Regions from separate parts of the Streptomyces sp. NPDC014991 genome, predicted to be linked through region 2. Evidence: riboswitches for the same ligand, from Rfam matches in the RefSeq annotation. Region 2 holds a riboswitch; each other region holds the start of a gene.
The links. A riboswitch is a leader RNA that binds a small molecule or an ion and turns the genes downstream of it on or off. The one in region 2 is predicted to bind thiamine pyrophosphate.
Positions count from the first base shown of each region.

Region 1 (6,664 bases), on a different contig from region 2:
TCTGATGACTCAGGGGGCCGGTCAGGGACCCGAGGTGGAGCGGACGGCGACGCTACGCGACTTCCGGGTACCCGCGTACGTCCACGAGACCGGTCCGTACGTCCACGGCATCCACCCGGGCGATACCGAACCGCTCACCGGCGAGGCGTACCCGGAGGGCTACACCCCCACCCAGCGTGACCTGCCCGTCATCGGCCCCGGTGACACCCTCCAGGTCCCCGTCGAGCCCGCCGCGGCCGCCCCGGCACCGGAGCCCGTCACCGGTCCCGGACCGCTCTACGTCGTCGGTGACGTCCACGGCTACCTCGACGAACTGATGACCGCCCTGCAGACGCAGGGCCTGGTCGACGCCTCGGGCCAGTGGTGCGCCGGCACCTCCCGGCTGTGGTTCCTCGGTGACTTCACCGACCGAGGCCCCGACGGCATCGGCGTCATCGACCTCGTCATGCGGCTGTCCGCCGAGGCCGCCGCGGCCGGCGGCTACTGCAAAGCCCTCATGGGCAACCACGAGCTGCTGCTGCTCGGCGCCAAGCGGTTCGGCGACACCCCCGTCAACTCCGGTGCGGGCACCGCCACCTTCCAGGCGGCCTGGCTGCTCAACGGCGGCCAGAAGACCGACATGGACCGCCTCCAGGACCACCATCTGCAGTGGATGGCCCGCCTCGACGCCGTCGAGGAGGTCGACGGGTATCTGCTCATCCACTCCGACACCACCGCCTACCTCGACTACGGCGACTCGATCGAGGCGGTCAACGACACCATCCGCGAGGCCCTGACCCGCAACGACGCCGACGAGGTCTGGGACCTGTTCCGCAAGTTCACCAAGCGCTTCTCCTTCCGTGACGAAGGCGGCGCCGACGCCGTCCGCTCCCTCCTCGATACGTACGGCGGCACCCGGGTGGTTCACGGGCACAGCCCGATTCCCTACCTCCTCGGTGAGGTCGGCTCCGAGGAGGGCGAGGAGGGCACCGGCCCGGCCGTCGTCGGACCGCACGTCTACGCCGACGGCCTCGCCATCGCCATGGACGGCGGAGTGACCATGGCCGGAAAGCTTCTGGTCCAGCAACTTCCCCTGGAGGACTGACCGTTCCCCGGGCATGGGTCACCCGGCCGCGTAAGCGCAGGCCGGGACGCAATTTCCGGCAACCCCTGTCACCGTGCGCCGTACCGGCTCTACCATCGGCTTATCCGTAGCAGGCTCCCCTCCGTTTCTGCCCGACGGCTCGCCGGCGTGCGAGCCCCAGCCCTACGGAGCACCGGGGGATGCACATGAACGCCGTTCCGCAGCACCTTCAGAGCGAGGACCGCCAGGACTTCGAGCGGCTCCTCGATGAGGCGCTGCGCTCCGCACCCGACCGACCGGAACTGGCCGCTGTGGGTCAGCGGCTCAGTCCCGAACAACTGCGCACCATGGCACGAAGCGCCAGCGCCCTGATCACGGCAGCCGCGGCGGCCGAGTACCAGCACTACGTCAAGGTCCGCGACGAACTGCGTCACCCGGCACTGTCCGTCCAGCCCGCCGCCGGCAGCCCCGGCGCGGTCGAACCGGGCCCGGACACCACGGACCTCGCCACCGCCCTCGGGGGGGCCGCCGAGAACACCGGTGCGGGCGCCGTCGCCGTCATCGCCGTCCTCGCTCCCCTCCTCTCCGGAACCGCGGCCGTCCTCTTCCTGCTCGTCGGCTACATCCTGAAGGTGCTGGATCCCGGGCATGCCTTCGCCCGGACCATGCTCACCACCGGCTGGGTGTTCGGCGCTCTGACGGCGGCCGGGATCCTCGTCGCCGCCGTCGGACTGCTGCTCACCGCCCTGCGCAACAGCACCTCGGCAGAGGCCCGCGCCCAGGAGGCGGCGCACGAGGAGCTGGCCAGGGCCAGAGAGGCGTGGCGGGAGGCACTGCTGGAGCGCGGCATCCTGCCGTTCCTGCGGGAGGCGCACACCGAACCGGGGCCGCCCGCCGTGCGCCACACGGCCCCGCCCGCCGCGCCGACCGGGCGCATCCCGCGCCTGGGCTACGACCGCCCCGGCTTCAGCAGCCCCGGGGACGACGGCACCGAGACCGGCCGCCCGAGCTTCACCAGTCCCGACTACACGAGCCCGGACTACGGCGGCCCGGAGCACCAGCCCGACTGACCGCATCCGCGGCGGTTCCCTCTCGTGCGCCGGACGACTCCGGCCCGCCGCACCAGCCGTCCCCTCACGGGCCCGGCCGGCGCGGCGGGTTCACCGCGCCTTTCAGTCGGCGACCGGCAGGTACACCCGGTTGCCCGCCGCCGCGAACTCCTGTGACTTCTGGGCCATCCCCTGCTCGATCTCGGCCCGGTCGCCACCGTGTTCGCGCCGGATGTCCTGCGAGATCTTCATGCTGCAGAACTTCGGCCCGCACATGGAGCAGAAGTGAGCCGTCTTGGCGGGTTCCGCGGGCAGGGTCTCGTCGTGGAACTCCCGTGCCGTGTCCGGGTCCAGGGCGAGGTTGAACTGGTCCTCCCACCGGAACTCGAAACGGGCGTCCGACAGCGCGTCGTCCCACTGCTGAGCGCCCGGGTGCCCCTTGGCGAGGTCGGCCGCATGCGCGGCGATCTTGTAGGTGATGACACCGGTCTTGACGTCGTCCCGGTTGGGCAGGCCCAAGTGCTCCTTGGGCGTGACGTAGCAGAGCATCGCCGTGCCCCACCAGGCGATCATCGCGGCACCGATGCCGGAGGTGATGTGGTCGTACGCCGGCGCGATGTCCGTGGTCAGCGGGCCGAGCGTATAGAACGGGGCCTCATCACAGATCTCCTGCTGGAGGTCGATGTTCTCCTTGATCTTGTGCATCGGGACGTGCCCGGGGCCCTCGATCATCGTCTGTACATGGAACCGCCTGGCGATGCGGTTGAGTTCCCCGAGCGTCCTCAGTTCCGCGAACTGCGCCTCGTCGTTGGCGTCCGCGATCGAACCGGGCCTGAGCCCGTCGCCCAACGAGTACGTGACGTCGTAGGCGGCGAGGATCTCGCACAACTCTTCGAAGTTCTCGTACAGGAACGATTCCTTGTGGTGCGCCAGGCACCACGCCGCCATGATCGAACCGCCGCGCGAGACGATGCCCGTCTTGCGGTTGGCGGTGAGCGGGACGTACGCCAGCCGGACGCCCGCGTGGACGGTCATGTAGTCCACGCCCTGCTCGGCCTGTTCGATGACGGTGTCCTTGTAGATCTCCCAGGTCAGCTCCTCGGCCCTGCCGTCGACCTTCTCCAGTGCCTGGTAGAGCGGCACCGTGCCGATGGGGACGGGGGAGTTGCGCAGCACCCACTCGCGGGTGGTGTGGATGTTGCGGCCGGTGGAGAGGTCCATGACCGTGTCGGCGCCCCAGCGGGTCGCCCAGGTCATCTTCTCGACCTCCTCTTCGATGGAGGACGTCACCGCGGAGTTGCCGATGTTGGCGTTCACCTTCACCAGGAACCGCTTGCCGATGATCATCGGCTCGATCTCCGGGTGGTTCACGTTGGCCGGCAGCACGGCTCGGCCCGCCGCGATCTCCTCGCGTACCACCTCGGCAGAGACGTTCTCCCGGATGGCCACGAACTCCATCTCCGGCGTGATCTCGCCCCGTCGGGCGTACGCGAGCTGCGTCACCGGCCGGCCGCTCCGGCCTCGCCGCGGCTGACGCGGGCGGCCGGGAAAGACCGCGTCCAGGTTGCGCAGCCCGCCGCGCGGCGAGGTGTGCCTGACCCCGTCGTCCTCGGGACGGACAGGACGGCCCGCGTACTCCTCGGTGTCCCCGCGGGCGATGATCCAGTTCTCCCGCAGCGGTGACAGGCCCCTGCGGACGTCCGTGTCGGCGAGCGGATCGGTGTACGGCCCGGACGTGTCGTACAGCGTGACCGACTCCCCATTGGTGAGGTGCACCTGACGGACCGGCACGCGCAGGTCGGGGCGCGAGCCCTCGACGTACGCCTTGTGCCAGCCGATGGACTTCCCGGCCTCCTCGGACTTCTCGTCCCGAACGGAGGCAGGCGTGCGTGCGTCCTTGTTGGTCATCGGACCTACTCCCTACGCCGGCATTACCCGGTAACAGGTTCGGCGGTCGACGCAGCGATTCCCGTGTGCCGATGTCCTGCGTGGCACCTGTTGGTTCCACGTGAAACATCGCGTCTACGGAGGTCAGCGCCCTCTCAGCCCGGTGCTCCGAGCTCCCGCGTGTGCAAAGGTGCCTCCACGCTAGCGTTACGGGGGCCACGGTGAACAGTGGGCCCCCACCGTTCTTGCGATGATCGGGCGGTGACCAGGATGGAGCAATACCCCCACCAGCCGCCCGATCGACCCCGCATGGACGGCCCGGGGCAGGACCACGCGCACGGCCACAGAACCGGCGAGGGCGGCCACCACGGTCACGCGCACGGCCACGGCCCGGCCGCTCCGGTCTCCCAGCATCTACGGAAGGTCATCGCGGCGATCCTGATCCCGTTCACCGTGGCGGTCGTCGTCGGTCTCGTGGTGCTCTGGCCCGGCGGAGCCCCGTCCCACCCGCGCACCGGCGTCGGCTTCGACCGGCAGACCCAGCAGGCCACGGTCACCCGGGTGACCGAGGTCAGCTGCGCGTCGGTGCACGCGTCCGGCGGCGCCCCCACCGGTGCCCCCGCCGTCACCGGGGGCGCCCCTGGGAAGCAGGAGGCCGGCAGAAGCTGCAAGAAGGCGACCGTCCGCGTCGACACCGGCGAGGACAAGGGCCGTACGTTCACCGAGATCGTGCAGCCGGATCAGACGCGGCAGCTGCACCAGGACGAGAAGGTCGTCGTCGCCTACGAGCCCTCGGCACCGAGGAACCTCCAGTACTCGGTGACCGATGTGAGCCGCACGTTCCCCATGGCGTTGCTCGCGGGGATCTTCGCCGTCGCCGTCGTCGTGGTCGGCCGGCTGCGCGGTGTCATGGCCCTGGTCGCCCTGGCGGTGAGCTTCCTGGTGCTGACCCTGTTCATCCTGCCCGCCATCCTCCAGGGCTCCGATCCGCTGGTCGTGGCCGTGGTGGGAGCGAGCGCCATCATGCTGATCGCGCTGTACATGTGCCATGGCCTGTCGGCCCGTACGTCGGTGGCGGTACTGGGCACGCTGATCTCCCTGTCACTGATCGGCCTGCTCGGCTCGCTGTTCGTCGGCTGGTCCGCGCTGACCGGCAACACGGACGACAACACCGGTCTGATCCACGGTCTGTATCCGTCGATCGACATGAGCGGTCTGCTGCTGGCCGGCGTCATCATCGGCTCGCTCGGCGTCCTGGACGACGTGACGGTGACGCAGACATCCGCCGTCTGGGAGCTGCACGAGGCCAACCCGGCGATGGGCTGGCGGGGGCTGTACCGGGCGGCCATCCGTATCGGCCGCGATCACATCGCCTCCGTGGTCAACACGCTGGTGCTCGCCTACGCCGGCGCCGCGCTGCCGTTGCTGCTGCTGTTCTCGATCGCGCAGAGCAGCGTGGGGACCGTGGCCAACAGCGAACTGGTGGCCGAGGAGATCGTGCGCACGCTGGTGGGGTCGATCGGCCTGGTCGCCTCGGTACCGGTCACCACCGCGCTGGCCGCGCTGGTGGTCTCGGCCGACCGGCCGGGGCCGGCTGCCCCGGTGCCGGCCGCGGGACGGCCCGCACCGGCGCGCGGCGGCCGGGGCCGGCGTCGGAAGCGGTGAGCTCGGTGAGGTGTGGGCGGCGATGCCGCCCACCGGTTGCAGAAGCGTTCCTGCACGAACGCGGGTGAGCTGACGGTGCGTCGGCGTCTCGTGGCCCGGACCTTCAGCCGGCGCTCTGTTCCTCGGCCAGGATGCGGTCCAGGGCCTCGTCCAGATGGGCGTCGAAGTCGGCCAACGCGCCCTCCTGACCGAGGGGCACGAGCTTGTCCGTCCGGTCCAGGAAGGCCACCAGCGGCGGCGCGGACGAACGGAACAGCGCCTGGTCCCCGCCGACCTGAAGCCGGATCAGCACCTCGCCCAGCACTTCGGAATCGGCCGGAGCGATGCGCACATCACCTTCCCCACAGGGGCGCCCGACCCCGTCGATCAGCAGCTCGCGTCCGAAGGCCCAGGTCACCGGGGCGTCACCGGGCAGGTGAAAGGTGAGCCGCACCGCGTACGGATCACAGGTCTCGTAGCGCAACTCCACCGGGATGCGAAAGGAGAGCTCCTCCGACACGAGAAAGCTCATCATGACTTCTGCCTGTACGGACTCGCGCATCGCCTACCCCGTCGTATGACGTCGACTGGCCGGGATTGATCCCTTTAGCCATGGTCAAATCTTGCTGAAAGTGCGCAACAGATCACAAGGAGTAAGTTTTCACATACTGATAGAGAGCGTGAGTGACCCGACGTGCCGCCCGATCTCCGTCTGGAGCCGGCGGGCGGCGGGCAGCAACCGGTCGGCCCGCTGGGCGGGCAGGGAGATGGCCATGGTGGCCGCGGTGGTGCCGACCGTGATGGGGACCGCCGCACAGACCGTCCCGAGCGTGTACTCCTGACGCTCCACCATCAGTTCCATCCGCCGTGTCCGGGCCAGCCGCCGCAGCAGCGCGCCGTGATCCCGCACCGTGTACGGCGTGAGGGGCTCGGCCGGGTAACGGGCGAGGTGGTCGCGCCGGGCGTCCTCGTCCAGCTGGGACAGCAGGCACTGCCCGATGGCATGGGCGTGGCCGGTCTC
Region 1 covers NZ_JBIBVY010000002.1:157,641-164,304, forward strand. Annotated here, with positions in the region: gene ACF1BE_RS04745 (metallophosphoesterase) at 5-1,084, shown strand; gene ACF1BE_RS04750 (hypothetical protein) at 1,264-2,133, shown strand; gene thiC (phosphomethylpyrimidine synthase ThiC) at 2,236-4,020, opposite strand; TPP riboswitch at 4,013-4,189, opposite strand; gene ACF1BE_RS04760 (YibE/F family protein) at 4,270-5,664, shown strand; gene ACF1BE_RS04765 (SsgA family sporulation/cell division regulator) at 5,768-6,205, opposite strand; gene ACF1BE_RS04770 (IclR family transcriptional regulator) at 6,305-6,664, opposite strand, start outside.
Region 1: another riboswitch for thiamine pyrophosphate. It lies ahead of thiC (phosphomethylpyrimidine synthase ThiC); the one in region 2 lies ahead of ACF1BE_RS24780 (thiamine ABC transporter substrate binding subunit).

Region 2 (6,664 bases):
AAGCCGACGGTGTCAAGAAAGGTCGACTTCCCCGCTCCGGACGTCCCTCGCAGGATCATGAGCGAACCGCGATCGGCCGCGCGCATGTCCATGAAGCGCTCGTCGATCTCGTCGAGCATCGGTTCGACTGGAATGATGATGGAGGTTAGCGCCTCGTCTCCAAGGTCGCGAAGCCGCTCGAACCGGTCCGGGATGCGCAAGTTGTTGACGTCCATGGGAGCATTGTGAGGGATGCATGACAGTAAGTCAGCTGATCGCCGTAAGATCCCAGGTCGGAGCCTCCCGACCTGATAGCGCCTATCTGACGGGCGGACGCTGCGGCGGATCAGCTGAGTGCCGGCGTACTCGATTTCAGGCAGAAGGCTTTGCGCTTGCGTCGTGGGCCTCGTCAGTCGCTGGTCAGCGCGACCGGTGATCAGTAGACCGGCATGGCAGGCCCCACTACGTCACATCTGACGGCAGTGACGGCAACGACGACGGACGGCAGCAGCACTCGGCGACCCGGCACGGTAACGCCACGAGGCGATCTGGCCGGTCTGCCACAGCATGCCCGCATCTTCTAGTGCCGTGTCGCCATAGGCGCGCTGGGTGCCGGCTACTACCGGCCCGGCTTCCAATCCGTATCGAGGATGGCGGCATGCACGGCCGCAATGATCATCGTGATGGAGAGGACGCCACCCACCCAGTTCTTCGGGTTGCCGAGCAGTGACCCCACGAAGGCCGAGCCGTAAACGGTCACTGCGTAGATGGCAGGCACGGCCATGCTCACGACACGCTTCTTGGCTGCTACGAAGAACAGGGGCGGTGCCAAGAGGCCAGCCGACGCCACGACCACAACGACCCAGATCACCTTGTGCGGCGTGCTCGTGTACATGCGGGCACGGATTGGCGCATTGATGTACGGGTTGCTCATAGTCCCCCCTGCTGCTTGGACAGGGTGATCAGTGTGGCTTACGACGTCCACAGCGGGGGACGTTTCGGGGGAATCGTGGACTGGACCTCGGTGAAGGTCCCATCGGCTGGGCCGTCCCTGGGCCGTCCGAGGACGACCGACGCTGACAGGCGACGCCCACGGGTGACCACCCCCACCCCCTTCTGGCCTGGGGTCCCGCGGATGATCTGCGACACTGGATGTGTTATGCCTGCACCCGGAGAACTCACCTTTGTCGCGCCGCGCGGAGCCAAGAAGCCGCCGCGGCATCTCGCCGACCTCACGCCCGCCGAGCGCAAGGACGCGGTGGCCGAGATCGGTGAGAAGCCGTTCCGTGCCAAGCAGCTCGCTCAGCACTACTTCGCGCGGTACGCGCACGACCCCGAGCAGTGGACCGACATCCCCGCCGGGTCGCGCGACAAGCTGCGGGACGCGCTGTTGCCGGAGCTGATGACGGTCGTCCGGCATCTGTCGACCGACCAGGGGACCACGCGCAAGACGCTGTGGCGGCTGTTCGACGGCACGCTGGTCGAGTCGGTGCTGATGCGGTACCCGGACCGGGTCACCATGTGCATCAGCTCGCAGGCCGGCTGCGGGATGAACTGCCCGTTCTGTGCCACCGGGCAGGCCGGGCTGGACCGGAACCTGTCCACCGCCGAGATCGTGCACCAGATCGTGGACGGGATGCGGGCGCTGCGGGACGGGGAGGTGCCGGGTGGACCGGCGCGGCTGTCCAACATCGTCTTCATGGGCATGGGCGAGCCGCTCGCCAACTACAAGCGGGTCGTCGGCGCCGTCCGGGCGCTCACCGACCCGGCCCCGGACGGGCTGGGCCTGTCCCAGCGCGGGATCACCGTCTCGACCGTCGGGCTGGTGCCGGCCATCCACCGGTTCGCCGACGAGGGCTTCAAGTGCCGGCTCGCGATCTCCCTGCACGCTCCCGACGACGAGCTGCGCGACACCCTCGTCCCCGTGAACACGCGGTGGAAGGTGCGCGAGGTGCTGGACGCCGGCTTCGAGTACACCGAGAAGTCGGGCCGCCGGCTGTCGATCGAGTACGCGCTGATCCGGGACATCAACGACCAGGCCTGGCGCGGGGACCGGCTGGGCCGGCTGCTCAGGGGCAGGCCCGTGCACGTCAACCTCATCCCGCTCAACCCGACCCCGGGCTCGAAGTGGACCGCCTCCAGGCCGGAGGACGAGAAGGCGTTCGTGGAGGCCATCGCCGCGCACGGCGTGCCGGTGACGGTCCGGGACACCCGCGGGCAGGAGATCGACGGGGCCTGCGGTCAGCTCGCGGCCACCGAGCGGTAACCTGACCACGTCCACATATCTTCATATTCCGACAGGGGAGCGCCACAGCGCTGAGAGTGCGGCAACCGGGCCGCAGACCCTCTGAACCTCGCCCAGGTCATTCTGGGTAGGAAGTTCGGTCACCACTCAAGCTGTTGCGCCCTGCCCGGCCTCCCTCGCGGAAGTCCGGGCAGGGCCGCGTCTCTTCCTGGCCCACCCCAGGAGGACATCCAGTGCACAACAAGACCCTCGTGGCCGTGGCGGCGGGGCTCGGTCTCCTCGCCCTGCCCGCGCTGACCGGGTGCGGGTCGTCGGACGGCGGGAAGTCCACGGACTCCAGGACCGTCACCCTCGTCAGCCACAACTCCTGGGGCGTCTCCAAGAGCGTCCTGAAGGACTTCGAGAAGCGGTCCGGGTACCAGGTCAAGGTCCTGGAGGACGGCGACGCCGGCCAGGCCGTCAACAAGGCGATCCTCACCAAGGACAACCCGCAGGGTGACGTGCTCTTCGGCGTCGACAACACCCTGCTGTCCCGGGCCCTGGACAACGGGCTGTTCCAGCCGTACCGGGCCAAGGGATCCGACACGGTCCTGCCGCAGTACCGGGTCGACGGGGCCCAAAGCCGCGTCACGCCCGTCGACACCGGCGACATCTGCGTCAACTACGACAAGGCCTACTTCTCCGCGCACCGGCTGACCCCGCCGCGGACCTTCGCCGACCTGGCCGAGCCCCGGTACAAGAACCTGCTCGTCACCGAGAACGCGGCCACCTCCTCGCCGGGCCTCGGCTTCCTCCTCGGCAGCGCCGCACAGTTCGGCGACGGGGGCTGGCAGGCCTACTGGAAGAAGCTCAAGGCCAACGGCGTCAAGGTGGTCGACGGCTGGGACCAGGCCTACGACCAGGAGTTCTCCGGCTCCACCCGGGGCAGGAAGGCCGGCGGTGACCGCCCGCTCGTGGTGTCGTACGCCTCCTCCCCGCCCGCCGAGGTCATCTATGCCAAGAAGCGGCCCGCCACCGCCCCGACCGGGGTGGCGAGCGGCACCTGCTTCCGGCAGACCGAGTACGCGGGGCTGCTGAGCAACGCCCGCAACCCCAAGGGCGGCAAGGCGTTCCTGGACTTCCTGCTCAGCAAGGAGTTCCAGGAGGACATGCCGCTGAACATGTTCGTCTACCCGGTGCGCAGGGCCGCCCAGGTGCCGCCGGACTTCCTGAAGTACGGCCCCCAGGCCAAGGACCCGCAGACCATGGCCCCGGACCGGATCGCCGCCAACCGCGACCAGTGGGTCAAGACGTGGACGTCACTCGTACTGAGGTAGCGCGGGCCCGGCGGGGGAGCGCGGCGCGGTTCGGGCTGATGGCCCTGCCCGCCGTGTTCTTCGCGCTGTTCTTCGCCTGGCCCGTGGCCGCGATCGTCGCGCGCGGCCTGAAGGCGGACGGCCGCTGGCGGCTCGGACGGATCGCGGACGTCGTCACGCAGCCCGACATCCGGCACGTGCTGTGGTTCACCACCTGGCAGGCGCTGGCCTCCACCGCGCTCACCCTGCTGCTCGCGCTGCCCGCCGCCTACGTCTTCGCGCGCCTGCGTTTCCCGGGCGAGCAGCTGCTGCGGGCCGTCGTCACCGTCCCGTTCGTGCTCCCGACCGTCGTCGCCGGCAGTGCCTTCCTGGCTCTGCTCGGGCACAACGGGCTGCTCGACCAGCTGTGGGGCGTACGGCTGGACACCACGGTGTGGGCGATCCTGCTGGCCCACGTCTTCTTCAACTACGCGGTCGTCGTCCGCACCGTCGGCGGGCTGTGGTCCCAGCTCGACCCACGCCAGGAGGAGGCCGCCCGGATGCTGGGCGCCTCCCCGGCGAAGGCCTGGCGGCAGGTCACCCTGCCCGCGCTCGCGCCCGCCGTGGCCGCCGCCGCGCTGATGGTGTTCCTGTTCACCTTCACCTCCTTCGGCGTGGTGCAGATCCTCGGCGGCCCCACCTTCTCCACTCTGGAGGTGGAGATCTACCGGCAGACCTCCGAGGTCTTCGACCTGTCCACGGCCGCCGTCCTCACCCTCGTCCAGTTCGTCGCCGTCGGCGCGATCCTCGCCGTGCACGCCCGGACGGTAAGGCGTCGGGAGACCGCCCTGCGCCTGGTCGACCCGAAGGTGACCGCCCGCCGGCCGCGCGGCGGCGGGCAGTGGGCGCTGCTCGCCGGGGTCCTCCTGACGATCGCCCTGCTCCTGGTGCTGCCGCTCGCCGTGCTCGTCCGGCGTTCCCTGGACGCGCCCGGTCTCGGCTACTACCGGGCACTGACCGACTCCGACGGCGGTACGTTCCTGGTGGCGCCCGTGCACGCCGTGTGGACCTCGCTGGAGTACGCCGCCGCCGCCACCGTCATCGCCGTCCTGGTCGGCGGTCTCGCCGCCGCCGCGCTGGCCCGGCGGGACGCGGGACGGCTGGTGCGGGGCTTCGACGCGCTGCTGATGCTGCCGCTCGGCGTCTCCGCCGTGACCGTCGGCTTCGGATTCCTGATCGCGCTGGACAGGCCGCCGCTGGACCTGCGCCAGTCGTGGATCCTGGTGCCGCTCGCCCAGGCCCTGGTGGGCGCCCCCTTCGTCGTACGGACCATGCTGCCCGTGCTGCGCGCGGTGGACGGACGTCTGCGGGAGGCGGCGGCCGTGCTCGGGGCCTCGCCGTGGCGGGTGTGGCGGGAGGTGGACCTGCCGTTGGTGCGGCGGGCGCTGTTGGTCTCGGCCGGTTTCGCGTTCGCCGTGTCGCTCGGGGAGTTCGGGGCGACCGTGTTCATCGCCCGGCCCGACAACCCCACGCTCCCGGTCGCCGTGGCACGTCTGCTGAGCCGTCCCGGAGACATGAACTACGGCCAGGCGATGGCCCTTTCGACCATTCTCATGGTGGTGTGCGCCGCCGCGCTGCTGATCCTGGAGCGGCTGCGCACCGACCGGACGGGAGAGTTCTGATGCTGCTGAGCCTCGACGCCGCGACCGTGCGCCTCGGCGGACGGGCCGTGCTCGACGCCGTCGGCCTCGACGTCGCCGAGCACGAGGTGGTGTGCGTGCTCGGGCCCAGCGGCAGCGGCAAGTCGACCCTGCTCAGGGCGGTGGCGGGACTGCAACCCCTGGACTGCGGACGGGTGCTGCTCGACGGCCGCGAGCAGACCCACGTTCCCGCCCACAAGCGGGGGGTGGGGCTCATGTTCCAGGACCACCAGCTCTTCCCGCAGCGGGACGTCGGCGCGAACGTGGCGTTCGGGCTGCGTATGCACGGCGTCGCCAAAGGCGAACGGGACGCCGGGGTCGAGCAGTTGCTGGAGCTGGTCGGACTGCCCGGTGCCGCCCGGCGGGCGGTGGCCTCCCTGTCCGGCGGCGAGCAGCAGCGGGTCGCGCTGGCCCGCGCGCTCGCGCCCCGGCCCCGGCTGCTCATGCTGGACGAGCCGCTCGGCCAGCTCGACCGCTCGCTGCGGGAGCGGCTGGTGGTGGAACTGCGGGAGCTGTTCAGGCGGTTGGGCACCACCGTGCTCGCGGTGACCCACGACCAGGGGGAGGCGTTCGCGCTGGCCGACCGGGTGGTGGTGATGCGTGACGGGCGGATCGCGCAGTCGGGCACGCCGCTGGAGGTGTGGCAGCGGCCCGCCGACGCGTTCGTGGCCGGCTTCCTCGGTTTCGACAACGTGGTCGGGGCGACCGTCGCCGGTACGGTCGCCGACAGCCCCTGGGGCAAGCTGCCGGTGCCCGACGGTTCGGCGCAGGGCGCCCGCACGGTCCTCGTCCGGCCCGCCGGGATCCGGCTGGTGCCCGCCGACCAGGGTCTGCCCTGCACGGTGACCGCCCGCACCTTCCGGGGCACCCATGTGGCCGTCCGTCTCCAGCCGGAGCGGGCCCCCTGGCTGGAGGCGGCCTGCGCGCTGCGGGACGCGCCGGAGCTGGGTGCCACGGTCGGGGTGGAGTTCGACGTGGCCGAAACCGTCGTACTCGACTGAGCGTCTCGCGCGCCTGGCCACCACCGCGACGAGCCCGCCGGTCAGGCGGACCGGCCAGGTTTCGGGCCAGGTGGGGCCGGCCGGGTGGCCCGGCCGAGGCCGGTGGTGGCCCGTCGCCCGGCCTGACCTCACCGGCCTGACCTCACCGGCCCGTCCTCACCGGCCCGTCCTCGCCGGGTGGGAGGACGGGCCGGGGCGGGGTGCGGCGGCGCGGTGTCAGCCGTTGTGCTTCGCCCCGCGGCGGCGCGTGCCGGCGTAGACCGCGCCGCCGCCGACGACCACCAGGGCCGCCGCGAGGCCGGCGATCAGGCCGGTGTGGGAGTCGGCGCCGGTCTCGGCGAGGTTGGAGTCACCGACCGCCGGGGACGGCGCGTTGCCCGGCGCGCCCGCCGGGGCGGAGCTGGAATCGGAGGCCGCCGGCGACGGGGTCGCCGGTCCGGCCGGGAGCGACGCCGACGCAGACGC
Region 2 covers NZ_JBIBVY010000017.1:60,937-67,600, forward strand. Annotated here, with positions in the region: gene ACF1BE_RS24765 (hypothetical protein) at 1-215, opposite strand, end outside; gene ACF1BE_RS24770 (hypothetical protein) at 599-913, opposite strand; gene rlmN (23S rRNA (adenine(2503)-C(2))-methyltransferase RlmN) at 1,139-2,245, shown strand; TPP riboswitch at 2,269-2,376, shown strand; gene ACF1BE_RS24780 (thiamine ABC transporter substrate binding subunit) at 2,458-3,540, shown strand; gene ACF1BE_RS24785 (ABC transporter permease) at 3,579-5,180, shown strand; gene ACF1BE_RS24790 (ABC transporter ATP-binding protein) at 5,180-6,199, shown strand; gene ACF1BE_RS24795 (LAETG motif-containing sortase-dependent surface protein) at 6,416-6,664, opposite strand, start outside.

Region 3 (6,664 bases), on a different contig from region 2:
CATGGGTGGGTCCCCCCGTGGTCGGTGTGTCTGACGGTCCGGGTGGCGTGCGGGCGTGGGGCCCGCACGCCACCCCCTGGTGCGGGCCGCCTCAGACGGCGAGCGCCTGGGCGCGGCGCTTCACCTCCGTGCCGCGATTCTCGCTCAGGGCCTGCGCGGGGGTGCCGGGCAGGCTCGGGTCGGGGGTGAAGAGCCACTCGATCATCTCTTCGTCGGTGAAGCCGTCGTCCCGCAGGAGCGTCAGGGTCCCGGCCAGGCCCTTGACGACCTTGTCCTCGTCGATGAAGGCGGCGGGGACGTGCAGCGCCCTGTTCTCACCTCGGCGTACGGCGATGAGCTGGCCGTCCTTGACCAGCTGCCGCACACGCGTCACCTCGACACCGAACATCTCGGCGATGTCGGGCAGGGTGAGCCAGGCGGGGACGAGAGCATCGATCTTTGCGTCAATCTCGGTCACAGGACAAGCCTGCCATCCCCCACCGACAGTCGGAAGCCAGGTGGGTCCACCCGGGCCGTCGTGCCGGGCCGGTCAGTGGGCGCAGGGGGTCCTCATGCGGGCCGGCCGGCCGGCCCCGGCCGGTCGGTGCCGGCGTCCTTCAGGGGGCGGCTCGGGTCGGCCAGTGCGTGGGCGTCCATCCGCCGGCCCGCCTCGATCAGCCGTCGTCCCTGCGCCAGATCCCGGGGGCGGCCGACCGCCAGCAGGGCCACCAGCCGGTCTTCGCGCAGCCAGCACACCGTCCAGGCCGGTCCCGCCGGGTCGCCGCGCCAGACCAGGTGGTCGGCGGCGGCGTGGTGGCCGGCGTGCTGTACGAACCGGCCGAACTGCTCGGACCAGAAGTACGGCACCGGGTCGTAGGTCTGGGGGGTGTCGCCGAGGTGGCCGGCGGCGAGGATGTTCGCGGCCACCGTGCGCGGGCCCTGGAGGGCGTTGTCCCAGTGGTGGACGAGCAGCCGTTCGCCGTAGCGGGCCGACGGGAAGGAGGCGCAGTCGCCGACGGCGTACACGTCCGGCAGGGAGGTGCGCAGGTGGGCGTCGGCGAGGACCTCGCCGTGCGCGCCCAGCTCGATGTCTGAGCCGGCCAGCCAGGCGGTGGCAGGGCGGGCGCCGATGCCGACGACGACGGCGCCGGCGGGCAGCCGTGTGCCGTCGGCGAGCAGCACCGCGCCGGGCTCGACGCGCTCCACGCGCGCGTGGGTGCGCAGTTCCACGCCCGCGTCGGCGTACCAGGCGGCCATGGGGGCGGCGACCTCGGCGGGCAGGGCGCCGGCGAGCGGGCGGTCCGCGGCCTCGACGACGGTCACCGCGCAGCCCGCCTCGCGGGCGGCGGTGGCGAACTCGGCGCCGATCCAGCCGGCGCCGACGACCACGACGTCGTGCTGCCGGGCGAGGACCGGCCGCAGCCGTTCGGCGTCGTCCAGGGTGCGCAGCAGGTGCACGCCGGGCATGTCCTCGGTGCCGGGCAGGGTGACGGGTTCGGCGCCGGTGGCGAGGACCAGGACGTCGTACGGCACCGGGCCCGCGCCGGTGTCCAGTTCGTGGTCGGCGGGGCGCAGGCCCCGCACCTCGCAGCCCAGGCGCAGCTCGACGCCGAGGGACTCGAAGTCCACGTCGAAGGCGGATCCCTCGGCCTTGCCGAGCAGGACGGCCTTCGACAGCGGCGGCCGGTCGTACGGCTGGTGGGGCTCGGCCCCGATGACGGTCACCGCGCCCCGGAAGCCCTGTTCCCGCAGGGCGACCGCGGTCTGGACCCCGGCCATGCCCGCGCCGACGACGACCACGCGCGGTCCCTGCGACGTGTCCTCTTGCGCTGTCTGCTCGCTCACCCGGTCACCATAGTCAGGTGACGTTCCGTCAGTCAGGGGGCGTGCTCGTGACCTGTTCCACAACGCTCGTGCCGGAGCCCGGCCGGGACTCCCACTCCCAGGTCTCCTCCAGTCGCACCCGCCCGTCGGGCAGCTCCACGACCGTGGACGCGCAGCGCCCCGAGGCGGTCGTCCCGTCGGTCCTCAGCTGCACGTACCGGAAGTCCAGCCGGTCGCCGTCGCGGGTGCCGACCAGGTGGCCCCGTACGACGTCGCCGCCCGCGTACTCGGCCCAGATCGCGCCGTCGTCCTCGTGGTAGGCGAACCGGGTGCGGGTGCCCACCTGACCTGGGGCCTGATCCGCCACGGGGGCGAAACGCAGTCCGTCGAGCGAGCGGGCCATGGCGGAGGGCTCCCTTACGCGTGGTGAGCGGGGCGGGCTAGGGTGGCCACCGTACAAGCACTCGCGGGAGCCCGGACGCACCGGGCTGAGAGGGAGGCTGGCGGCCTCCGACCGTACGAACCTGATCCGGGTCATGCCGGCGAAGGGAGGGGCTGGACGCCCATGTCGTCACGTACGTCCGACGTCCTCGTCATCGGGGGCGGGATCATCGGCCTGGTCACGGCCTGGCGGGCCGCGCAACGCGGGCTCGCCACGGCCGTGGTGGACCCCGAACCGGGTGGCGGGGCGGCCCGGGTCGCGGCCGGGATGCTCGCCGCGGTCACCGAACTGCACTACGGCGAGGAGACGTTGCTCGCCCTCAACCTGGAGTCGGCCCGCCGGTACCCGGAGTTCGTGGCCGAGCTGACCGAGCTGACCGGCCACGACCCCGGCTACCGCCGCTGCGGCACCCTCGCCGTCGCGCTCGACGCCGACGACCGTGCCCACCTGCGGGACCTGCACGCCCTGCAGCAGCGCTCGGGGCTCGCCTCCGAGTGGCTGTCCGGACGGGAGTGCCGGCGCCTGGAGCCGATGCTGGCGCCCGGGGTGCGCGGCGGCCTGCGGGTCGACGGCGACCACCAGGTCGACCCGCGGCGGCTGTCGGCGGCCCTGATGGCGGCGTGCGAGCGGGCCGGCGTGGTGTTCCACCACGCGTGGGCCGAGCGGCTGGACGTCGCGGGGGGCCGGGCCGCCGGGGTCACCACGGCGGACGGGACCGGGCTGCGCGCCGGTCAGGTGGTTCTCGCGGCGGGGAGCCTGAGCGGGCGGCTCGCGGGCCTGCCGGAGGAGCTGCGGCCCCCGGTCCGGCCGGTCAAGGGGCAGGTGCTGCGGCTGGCCGTACCGCGCCGGTTCGCGCCGTTCCTGAGCCGTACCGTGCGCGCGGTGGTCCGCGGCAGCCAGGTCTACCTGGTGCCCCGGGAGAACGGCGAGCTGGTCGTCGGCGCCACCAGCGAGGAGCTGGGCTGGGACACGACGGTCACGGCGGGGGGCGTGTACGAGCTGCTGCGCGACGCCCACGAGCTGGTGCCCGGCATCACCGAGCTGCCGCTCACCGAGACCCGGGCCGGGCTGCGGCCCGCCTCCCCCGACAACGCGCCGCTGCTCGGCCCGTCCGGCCTGGACGGACTGCTGCTCGCCACCGGGCACCACCGCAACGGGGTGCTGCTCACGCCGGTGACCGGGGACGTGCTGGCGCACACCCTGGTCACCGGCGACCTTCCTCAGGAGGCACGTCCGTTCACCCCGCGGCGGTTCGGCGCCGCGCCCGTGGAACAGCTGGAGCAGCCCGCATGAGTGATTCCGTCACCATCTCCGTCAACGGCGAACCCCGCCGCATCGTCCCGGGCACCGCGCTCGACACCCTGGTGGGGTCCCTCACCACGGCGCCGCGCGGGGTGGCCGCCGCCGTCAACGAGACCGTCGTCCCGCGCGCGCGGTGGGCGGCGACCCCTCTCGACGCGGGCGACCGCGTCGAGGTCCTCACCGCCGTGCAGGGAGGCTGAGCGATGGCCGACGATCTTCTGGTTCTCGGTGGGCTGACCCTGTCGTCCCGGCTGATCATGGGCACCGGAGGGGCGCCCAGTCTGGACGTGCTGGAGCGCTCGCTCGTCGCCTCCGGCACGGAGCTGACCACGGTCGCGATGCGCCGGGTGGACCCTGCCGTGCACGGCTCGGTGCTGTCCGTGCTGGAACGGCTCGGCATACGGGTGCTGCCGAACACGGCGGGCTGCTTCACCGCCGGCGAGGCCGTGCTGACCGCCCGGCTGGCCCGGGAGGCGCTGGGCACGGACCTGATCAAGCTGGAGGTCATCGCCGACGAGCGGACGCTGCTGCCGGACCCGGTGGAGCTGCTGGAGGCCGCGGAGACGCTGGTCGACGAGGGGTTCACGGTGCTGCCGTACTGCAACGACGACCCCGTCCTCGCGCGGAAGCTGGAGGACGCCGGCTGCGCGGCGGTGATGCCGCTGGGCTCGCCGATCGGGTCCGGGCTCGGTATCCGCAACCCGCACAACTTCCAGCTGATCGTGGAGCACGCGCGCGTGCCGGTCATCCTGGACGCGGGGGCCGGTACGGCGTCCGACGCGGCCCTCGCGATGGAGCTGGGCTGTGCCGGGGTGATGCTGGCGTCCGCGGTGACGCGGGCGCAGGAGCCGGAGCTGATGGCCACGGCCATGAAGCACGCCGTGGAGGCGGGGCGGCTGGCCCGGCGGGCCGGGCGGATCCCGCGCCGCCACTTCGCCGAGGCCTCCTCCCCGGCCGCGGGCCTGGCCCGCCTGGACCCTGAGCGGCCCGCCTTCTAGGACCGTGCTGACGGAGCGGGGCCGGCTCCGGCCGGTCCCGCCTCCCGCGGGGCTCCGGGTCGCGTGACAGTCACAGCTCTGCTGCATTCCGCCGCCCGGGGCACCGCGGCCGGCGTCGGCGTCGGTGGGTCCTCGTAGACTCCCCTGCGTGGATACGACCCTTCAGGACCCCCTCGTCGGTCAGGTGCTCGACGGCCGCTACCGCGTCGACGCGCGGGTCGCGGCCGGCGGGATGGCCACGGTCTACCGGGCCCTGGACACCCGCCTGGACCGCGTCCTCGCGCTGAAGGTGATGCACCCGGCGCTCGCGGTCGACGGGTCCTTCGTCGAGCGGTTCATCCGGGAGGCGAAGTCCGTCGCCCGGCTGGACCACCCCAACGTGGTGCAGGTCTTCGACCAGGGCACCGACGGGTCGTACGTGTACCTGGCGATGGAGTACGTCGCCGGGTGCACCCTGCGGGACGTGCTGCGCGAGCGGGGTGCCGTGCAGCCGCGGGCCGCGCTGGACATCCTGGAGCCGGTGCTGGCCGCGCTCGGCGCCGCCCACCTGGCCGGGTTCGTGCACCGGGACATGAAGCCCGAGAACGTGCTGATAGGGGACGACGGCCGGGTGAAGGTGGCCGACTTCGGGCTGGTGCGCTCCGTGGACACGGTGACCAGTACGACGGGCGCCGTCCTCGGGACCGTCTCCTACCTCGCCCCCGAGCAGATCGAGCAGGGCACCGCCGACCCGCGCGTCGACGTGTACGCGTGCGGTGTGGTCCTGTACGAGATGCTGACGGGCGGCAAGCCGCACGCCGGCGGATCGCCGGCCCAGGTGCTCTACCGGCACATCCACGAGGACGTACCGCCGCCCTCCGCGCTCGTGCCCGGGCTGCCGTACCAGCTGGACGAGCTGGTGGCGTCGGCCACCGCGCGGACCCCGGACGTCCGGCCGCACGACGCCGTGGCACTCCTCCTCCAGGTGCGCGAGGCCCGCGAGGGCCTGACCGACGAGCAGCTGGACGCGCTGCCGCCGCAGGCGCTGACCGCGGAGCACGACAACGCCGGTGACCGTACGAGCGTGATCCCGCGCTCGCTGACCGTGCCCCGGCCGCTGCCCGTCGACGGCGACGCCCCCGCGGACGTCACCGACCGCACCGCCCGCTTCGCGAGCCCGCCGCCGCCTCCCCGGCGGCGCCCGGCGCGGCCCCGGCGCACGGTGCTGGCGGTCGTCGCGGCGGTGCTGGTGGTGTTCGGCGTGGGCGCCGGGGTCTGGTACATCAACTCCGGCCAGTTCACCGAGGTCCCGCCGCTGCTGGCGAAGACCGAGCCGCAGGCGACGGCGCGGCTGAAGGACGCCGGGCTCGACGTCGGGCAGGTCAGGCACGCGTACAACGACACGGTCAGGCGCGGCACGGTCATCAGCAGCGACCCGGCGCCCGGTGCCCGGATCCGGGACCACGACGCGGTGGCGCTGACCGTGTCGCTGGGTCCGAAGACGGTGAAGGTGCCCGACGTGGCGGGCCGCCCGCTGGCGCAGGCGCAGGCGCGGCTGAAGGCGGACGGTCTGGAGGCGGGCATGGTCACGCGCGCGTTCAGCGACGACGTGCCCAGGGGGTCGGTGATCGGTACGACCCCGGACGCGGGCACCGAGCGGCATGCCGGGTCGGCGATCGCGCTGACCGTCAGCAAGGGCAGCCCCATCGACGTGCCGGACGTCACCGGCGAGGACGTGGACGGCGCGAAGCAGGAGCTGTCGGACGCGGGGCTGACCGTGCGGATCGCCACCGGGCGGGTCCACTCCTCGTACGACAGGGGCAAGGTGGCCGCCCAGAGCCCGCGGGACGGCGGGAAGGCCGCCGAGGGCGACACGGTGACGCTGACGCTGTCCAGGGGCCCGGAGATGATCAAGGTCCCGGACGTGGTCGGGGACAGCGTGGACGACGCGCACAAGCGGCTGGAGGCCGCCGGTTTCGAGGTCGACGACGACCGTGGGCTGCTCGGACTGTTCGGCGACACCGTGAAGAAGCAGTCGGTGGCCGGCGGTGACAGGGCGCCCAAGGGGGCGACGATCACGATCACCATCCGGTGAGCGGGGTCACCGTGGACCGCGGTCCGGGCGCCGGGCCGCGCATGA
Region 3 covers NZ_JBIBVY010000001.1:181,715-188,378, forward strand. Annotated here, with positions in the region: gene thiE (thiamine phosphate synthase) at 1-3, opposite strand, end outside; gene ACF1BE_RS00800 (Rv2175c family DNA-binding protein) at 92-457, opposite strand; gene ACF1BE_RS00805 (NAD(P)/FAD-dependent oxidoreductase) at 550-1,824, opposite strand; gene ACF1BE_RS00810 (hypothetical protein) at 1,853-2,206, opposite strand; TPP riboswitch at 2,260-2,371, shown strand; gene thiO (glycine oxidase ThiO) at 2,369-3,538, shown strand; gene thiS (sulfur carrier protein ThiS) at 3,535-3,747, shown strand; gene ACF1BE_RS00825 (thiazole synthase) at 3,751-4,545, shown strand; gene pknB (Stk1 family PASTA domain-containing Ser/Thr kinase) at 4,694-6,619, shown strand.
Region 3: another riboswitch for thiamine pyrophosphate. It lies ahead of thiO (glycine oxidase ThiO); the one in region 2 lies ahead of ACF1BE_RS24780 (thiamine ABC transporter substrate binding subunit).